2 regions of the Apibacter sp. B3706 genome follow, and region 2 is predicted to be linked to the other one. Evidence: riboswitches for the same ligand, from Rfam matches in the RefSeq annotation. Region 2 holds a riboswitch; the other holds the start of a gene.
The links. A riboswitch is a leader RNA that binds a small molecule or an ion and turns the genes downstream of it on or off. The one in region 2 is predicted to bind S-adenosylmethionine.
Positions count from the first base shown of each region.

Region 1: linked by a shared signal. The riboswitch ahead of G8C41_RS06535 (TonB-dependent receptor plug domain-containing protein) and the one ahead of G8C41_RS05685 (trans-sulfuration enzyme family protein) in region 2 are both predicted to bind S-adenosylmethionine.

Region 1 is NZ_CP049715.1:1,458,085-1,461,973, forward strand. It holds gene G8C41_RS06535 (TonB-dependent receptor plug domain-containing protein) at 1-2,206, opposite strand, end outside; SAM riboswitch class I at 2,313-2,411, opposite strand; gene G8C41_RS06540 (MFS transporter) at 2,488-3,636, opposite strand; gene G8C41_RS06545 (ATP-dependent Clp protease ATP-binding subunit) at 3,752-3,889, opposite strand, start outside.
Region 2 is NZ_CP049715.1:1,260,233-1,264,121, reverse strand. It holds gene bshA (N-acetyl-alpha-D-glucosaminyl L-malate synthase BshA) at 1-34, shown strand, start outside; gene G8C41_RS05690 (homoserine dehydrogenase) at 61-1,242, opposite strand; gene G8C41_RS05685 (trans-sulfuration enzyme family protein) at 1,271-2,407, opposite strand; SAM riboswitch class I at 2,567-2,664, opposite strand; gene G8C41_RS05680 (MerR family transcriptional regulator) at 2,984-3,292, opposite strand; gene G8C41_RS05675 (SDR family NAD(P)-dependent oxidoreductase) at 3,414-3,889, shown strand, end outside.

The DNA.
Region 1 (3,889 bases), 200 kb from region 2:
TCGTAACTTTACCGAAATAGGTATTTCTTACTAATAAATTCCATTTCGAAACTGAATAATTGAAGCCTAAAGTTGCCTTTGCTTTCGGACTTAAAGATTCAATTATATTGGTTTGATCGGGACCGAAATATTCATTTCTGTCTCCTTCAAAAACTTTGGGAAAATGATAATCAACAATTTCTGTTTCTGTATAGTTTCCTGATAAACTTATATCCAGATTTCCCCTTCCTAAACCAACTTTATATGTGGCCACTATATCAATACCTTTCGTTTCCGTATCCACAGCATTAGTAAAAAATCGTGCTCCTTCCACTCCATAAGATTCTACTTTTGCATTAACAAATTCACTCGTGAGTACAATACGATCTTTAACTTTGATATAGTAAGCATCAGCGGTTACATATATTTTTTTAGAAGGTTTAAATGTTAAACCGGCACTTGCATTAATTGATTTTTCTTCTTTAAGTTTATCAATACCTAATGCTTTTGCCAAAGGACTGTCATTTCTAAATATACCTTTAGAAACAACTCCTGATCCCGACGATGAGATACTGGAAAAAGAATTATTAAAATATTGCTGTTGAAGAGACGGGGCTCTGAATCCATTACTGAAAGCTCCCCTTACAGCAAATCCGTTTACATATTCATAACGCACCGCCAACTTTCCTATCCAAGAATTACCAAAATCGGAATAATGCTCATATCTTCCTGCCAAATCACCGGTAAGTTTTCCTTTTTTAAATGCTACATCCGCATAACCGGATGCATTATTTCTGTCTTCTTTTAACGCATTTTCAGGAGAAAATCCTATAAAACCTTGAGCCCCCCCCTCTCCCAGTATATCGGTGGGAAGAGTAGATTCAGTTGCCGGATTACCAAATTTATCGTAACGCATCCATGAGCCTTCTTCTCCGGCCTTTATTCTATACTGTTCGTATTTAAATTCTCCTCCGAAGGCAATAGAAAGAAGTGTATTTATTTTTTTAGAAATATCCAGATTGATAGTATTTTGCATAAACTCATGTCCCCCGGCTTTAAATTCCGTTGGAGAAAGTATACCCAACGAAGCATTGTTTGTATGCGTAGCCTTATAATTAAAGAGGTTTTCTCCAAAGGTATTACTTATATCTACCATCCAATTATTATGCATATATCTTATTCCCGTAGAGTTAGAAATATCATAAATAGTGGATTTTAATAAAGGTTGAAATCCTATCGGATAAAGTTCTTTAACTACATTAGTTTTTTCACTGGGAAGTCTTCGGAATTCAGCTCCTTCTCCTTGTCTTAAACTTGCTCCGCCGAATGAGTAGAACTCATACTTTTCGGATAATGGATAAATGGAATTTATAAAAAACTGTTGATTTTTAATTTGAGCATCTCCTGCCCTGAAACGGAAGTCTTTTTGGGTTAAACCCATTTCTGCCATAATTTTTTCATCGTTTATTCTGGCCTGATCGGGATCCGGTGCAAAATCATAGGCAAAGTTATCGCCAAACTTGTCCAGATTATTATCATATGAACGATTGGTTTTATTTCTTTGGCTGACTACAAAAGAAAGATTGATACTTCCTCCTTTATCTCCTAATTTAGCCCCGTAATTTCCGCTAAAATTGTAAGTTTCCCCGTCATTTCTATTGGTTAATCCATAGGTGATGGATGCCGAGCCGCCCTCATTCTTTTTTAAAATAATATTAATTACACCGGCAATGGCATCCGAACCGTATTGAGCTGCCGCTCCATCTCTTAGAACCTCTATTTTTTCTATTGCTGAAACGGGTATGGCACTTAAATCTGTACCCACAGATCCATTACCTACCGTATTTTGATAGTTGACTAATGAGGTAGTATGCCGTCTTTTTCCATTCACTAATACCAGAACCTGATCGGGACCCATACCTCTCAAGGTAGCCGGATCAATATGTTCCGTTCCATCGGAAGAAGATTGGCGAACTGAATTGAATGAAGGTACTAAATAATTTAATAAGTCGTTAACGGTTAATTGAGGAGATGCCTTATCTATTTTCCTGACATCTATTACATCTATGGCAACGGGAGAATTTACTTTGGTTCGTTCTGAACTTCTGCCACCGACTACAACAATCTCTTCAAGATCAAGGGAATCTACGGCTCGTTTTTCTTGAGCATCCACATAATTGGTAAATTCTAAAATTAAACTTACCATTAACAAAGAAACTTTTTTCATTATTTTTCTTACAGTTAGTAAATTATATTTATTAAAACTGTATCAAGAAAAACCGGAAAGGAAAAAAGAAATTATTCACAACTCAACACACTCACAATTCGCGAATCACTCATCTTTCCCCTCAGGGCTGGAATTAGCACCAAGCCTAAGCAGGCCGGTTGCCAAGGTTTCACAGGGCCAGTCCCTCCACCTTTCTTGATAAGTGATGTAAATATACCATAATTTTCATAATAAAATAATTTTATATTATATTATTTTACCTCTAAGATAAAGAAATAAATTTACTTTATCTTAAAAAATCTTACCAAGAAAATTATTCCTATTCCAAACAAGGAAATGAAAGTAAAAGATATTTGTAATGAAAATTTTTCAGCTAAAAAACCAATGCAAGGGGGACCTAGAAAAAAACCGATAAAACCAATGCTGGTTATAACTGTAAGCGCTTGTTCTGGCGAAGCAGTTTTTGAATTTCCCGCTAAGGTATATACTAAGGGTACCACTGCAGATATACCCAATCCAACTATAATGAACGAAAGAAGTGTGGTTAGTAATGTTGGAAATAGAACAGCACAGATCATACCTGTAAAAATTAAAGATCCGCTGATGATCAACGTAACTTTTGAACCGAATTTCCGAACTATAAAATCAGAAATAAATCGTCCGCAAGCCATGGCTGCCATATAGGCAGTCAACCCATATCCGATATATTTTTTATCGGCTTTCACTATATTCCTCATATATTCATTGGACCAATCGGTCATCGTTCCTTCAGAAACCATAGCAAAAAAAGCTAGAAATCCTAAGACAATAAGATTTTTATCTACTCTGAAAAATTTTGATTTTTTCGGTAATTCCATCGGTTCTTCTTGGGCTTCATCCGGCAACAAGTATCTGAATAACCAAAGGGAAACCAGAATTCCTATGGAAGAATATAAAATAAAATGCTCTGAGGGTGGAATATTTTTAGCAATCATTACTGCTCCTAACCAAGAAGCAAAAAAACCTCCAATGCTCCAAGTACCGTGCATGGAGCCTATTATTTGGCCTTTATAGGATTTTGACACATTAACAGCTTGTGTATTTATAGCTATATTGGTTAAATTACCTATGGCCCCGTAGGCTATTAAATTGAGTTTCAATTGCCATAATTCACCGCAAAATCCAATTCCGATTAAAAATATAAAGTAAAGAATGATAAATATAAGAGTCGATTTTTTGCTTCCCAGCTTTTTTATAAGATTACCCGCAAAAGGTAACGTAATAAGTGTTCCGATGGATAAAAATAGTAAAACCAATCCCCAATTGGAATCGGAAACATTCATCGATAATTTAATCGTTGGAATTCGTGAAGCCCAAGTCGCGGAACTGCCTCCAAAGAAAAAAAATAAAAGGGTTACGGCCATTCTGGGCAAATGTTTTTTGTATATCATTGTTAATTCTCTCGGATTTTTTATGGATTGTATCTATTTATTAACTACTCCGGTATTTATAAAATAAAAAAAACCTGCTTGATTCAATCAAACAGGCTCTTCATTAATTATCTTTTTAATCTTTTGTCGGGGATTCTTTTTCCACCTCCCGTATTTTAATTTCCGTACTGTCTTTTTCTTTATTTAATCCAATATAGAGATGGTCTCCATCATGTATCGATGAATTGATAATTTCTTCAGCGATCACATCTTC
Region 2 (3,889 bases):
TGACCGAGCATTGGGCAATCATATAACTAAATAGTTGAATTTACATACTTATCAACCCAATCAGCTGAAAAAAATAACATTTATATTCGGGTCTTTAATCCATAAAGAATGCGCTAATTTATGTAAACAGATGAAGCCTATAAAATAATTACCTGAAAGGCTGCTGTATTGTTCTTCGATGGACTCAAAATCATCAAAACCGGAAAATTGATCGTGATATCTCACATAAACTTTATAAATTTTAGTATCTACTAATTGTAATTGTTTATTTAGATGAATATATTTCTTGTTTTCATATCTGTAATCATACGTTAAAGCTGAAATATCAGAAAGCACGGCAGATCCGGTGGGTTTATCTCCGGCACCTTTACCGATCATCAGTTGCTTTTCAGAAAAAGCACTTTCTAAAACCACTCCATTATATTCATAATTTACATGAGCTAATGTATTTTCTTTTTCTATAAAAGTAGGAGCACAAAAACCCGTAATTTCATTATTATTTTTATTGCATCTTGCTATTAACTTGATTGTTAAATTTCTTTGACGAGCAAATTCCAAGTCAAAATCACTAATTCTTGATATTCCAAAATTAAATATAGATTCCGGTTTAGTAATAAGTCCAAAAGCATGAAAAAGAATAATACACAATTTATATTTAGGATCAATTCCTTCAACATCTAAGGTAGGATCTGATTCTGCGAAGCCTTTTTCTTGTGCTTCTTTTAAAACCACAGGATAAGAAAGTTTTTCATGGATCATTTTGGTTAAAATGAAATTGGTAGAACCATTAAAAATTCCCGATACCGATGTTAACAAATCATTGTCATAATATTCTTCTAAATTTCTGATGATGGGAATACTGGCGCAAACAGAGGCTTCATAGAGTAGGGGAACTTGGTATTCTTTTTCCAACTTTAGAAGTTCAGGTAAATGTTCGGCAATCATCTTTTTATTTGCCGAAACTACAGCTTTTCCGTTTTTCATGGCCTCTGAAACAATATCAAAAGCAGCATCAGCGTCATCTATTAATTCAACAATAACTTCAATTTCAGGGTCCGATAATAACTCGTATTTATCAGTAGTAAAATACTTTTTATCGATTGATCTCGGTTTATCGGGATGTTTAATACATATTTTTTTAATATTTGCATCTACACTTTCGGCTTCTTCTAACACTTTATACAATCCCGTTCCCACACATCCAAATCCAAAAATTCCTAATTTAAGTTTATTTCTTATCATTCAATTATTCAATTTATAAAATTAACCGTTAATCTAAAGCTTGTTTGATATCATTAATCAGGTCATCCACATTTTCAATTCCTACCGATAAACGAATTAAAGAATCTTGTATTCCTGTTTCTTTACGAACTTCAAGAGGGGTTGATTTATGGGTCATGGTGGCTGGATGGCTACCCAAACTCCTAACATCGCCTAAATTTTCAGCTAAAAGGAAAATTTTGGTACGGGTTAAAAAATCTTTTGCCGCTTCTAAAGTATCGTCTTTTAAACTAAATGATACCATTCCGCCAAACCCTTTTTGTTGTTTGGCCGCAATATGATGGTTGGGATGATTTTTTAATCCCGGATAATATACTTTATCTACTTTGGGATGTGTAGTTAAAAATTCAGCAATTTTTTGAGCATTTTGTGAATGTTTTTCCATACGCAGAGATAGAGTTTGAATTCCGCGTAAGGTTAACCAACTATCAAAAGGAGAGAGAACACCACCTGAGGTATTTTGTAAATATTTTAATTCTTCGGCTTTTTTAGGATCTTTCACAACTATAAATCCGGATAAAACATCTCCATGTCCTGAAAGATATTTAGTTCCACTGTGTACAACAATATCTGCTCCTAAACGTAGCGGTTGTTGTAAAGCAGGAGATAAAAATGTATTATCTACAATTAATAATGCTCCCACTTGCTTGGAAATTTTAGCGATTTCTTCAATGTCGGATATTTTTAAAGTTGGATTTGTAGGGGTTTCCAGCCAGATGAAGCGAGTTTTATTTGAAACTGCTTGTAAGACATTTTGAAGATCAGTAGTATCAATAAATTTAGAGGTTACACCAAATTTATTATAAACTGTAGTAACTATTCGATAAGTACCTCCGTAAACATCATTTACAGCAATAATTTCATCCCCTTGTTTTAATAACTTTAAAACACAATCCGTTGCTGCCAATCCCGATGAAAAAGCAAATCCGGCAATACCGCCCTCTAATTCAGCAATGGCTTGTTCTACAACTTTACGAGTAGGATTAGCCGTTCTTGTATAAGCAAATCCTTTATTCACATCCGGTTCTTCCTGAACATAAGAAGAGGTTTGGTAAATAGGAGTAGAAATAGCTCCGGTAAGTACATCAGGAGTAGAAATATGTACTAATTTTGTTTCTAATTTCATGACTAGGTTGTTTTTTCTAATTAATAAATGCCTTAAAATTCATTAATCATCATAAAACAACTTATACAAGATTCCCATTTAAATGCTAAATTATGAATTAGCTTCTTTATGTAGGTCGAAAGAAGCTCGTATTATTTGTATTTGTATGTAAGCTGTTTCGACTTATCTTTCCTTTACGGTTGGATGCAGCACCTACTCATATAAGAGGGTTGCTAAGGTATCATAGGGCCAATTCCCTCCACCTTTCTTGATAAGTAATTTTATTAATGATCGCTAAATATATTACAAAGATACGTTTTATTTTTTAATTTCCAATAAAAAACCATTTTATTATAATATTTATAAAGGTAATGCATCTTTAGTAATCATTATAATATAAGATTTAAAATATGCTAAACAGAAATGAATTTACCAACAGAAGCGTTTAAATAACCGTCGAAATTAATTTCATGTTGAAATAATACAATTTTTTGTGATGGTAAATAATTTACTGTAAAGCATGATTTATAGTAAGATTAATTATAATATTTTGCAATATAAATGATCTTTTAACAACCCATTTATTATATACTGATTTTATTTGTTGGAAAACTTTTTTAATACATTTTCAATCATTTGTATTCGGCTGTCTAATTTTTGTGACGCAGCATCTAATGTAAACCCTTCTTCCAATAATTCTTTTATTAGAATCATTTTTTTAATATTTTCATAATTGTATCTTCTGTTTTTTCCTTCCTGTTCTGTAAGACTTTTGATAATTCCTTTATCTTCCCAATACCTAATTTGTCGGGTAGGAATTCCCGTTATTTGAGAAACTTCGCCAATGCCCACAATTAATTGCTCTAAAAATTTAAAATCGAAAGATAAATGATTGGTTTCGTTCATTTTGTAAATTATTTACATTATTTGAAGTAAATATACAAAATAAAAGTTAAATTTGTAATTGTAAATAATTTGCATAAAATGTAAATATTTAACAATAAAATATAATTAAAATTTAAACACTATGATCAAAGACAAAAATGTTATTATAACCGGCGCTACAGAAGGAATAGGCTTGGGAATTGCTCGTGCTTTCGCCCAACAAAGAGCAAATCTTGTTCTAATTGCCAGAGATCCTCAAAGATTAAACAACATCAAAGAAGAATTTTCGTCGTATCACGTAACTGTTTTTCTGATTTCTGCGGATTTAACGGAAATTGATAAATTACCTTCAGTTGGTAAACTAATTTTAGAAAAAGTAAAGACAGTTGATGTGTTAATCAATAATGCAGGAATCGGTCGTTTTAATCCTTTTGAAGAAACATCTGAAGATTTGTTAGATAAACATATTAATCTTAATATGAAAGCACCTTATATACTGACTCAAAATTTGTATCAATCTTTGAAAAAATCTAAAGGAAATATAATTAATATTTCATCTTATTTTTCACACAGAATGTTACCGGGAAGAGAATCTACTGCTTACTCCATGACTAAGGG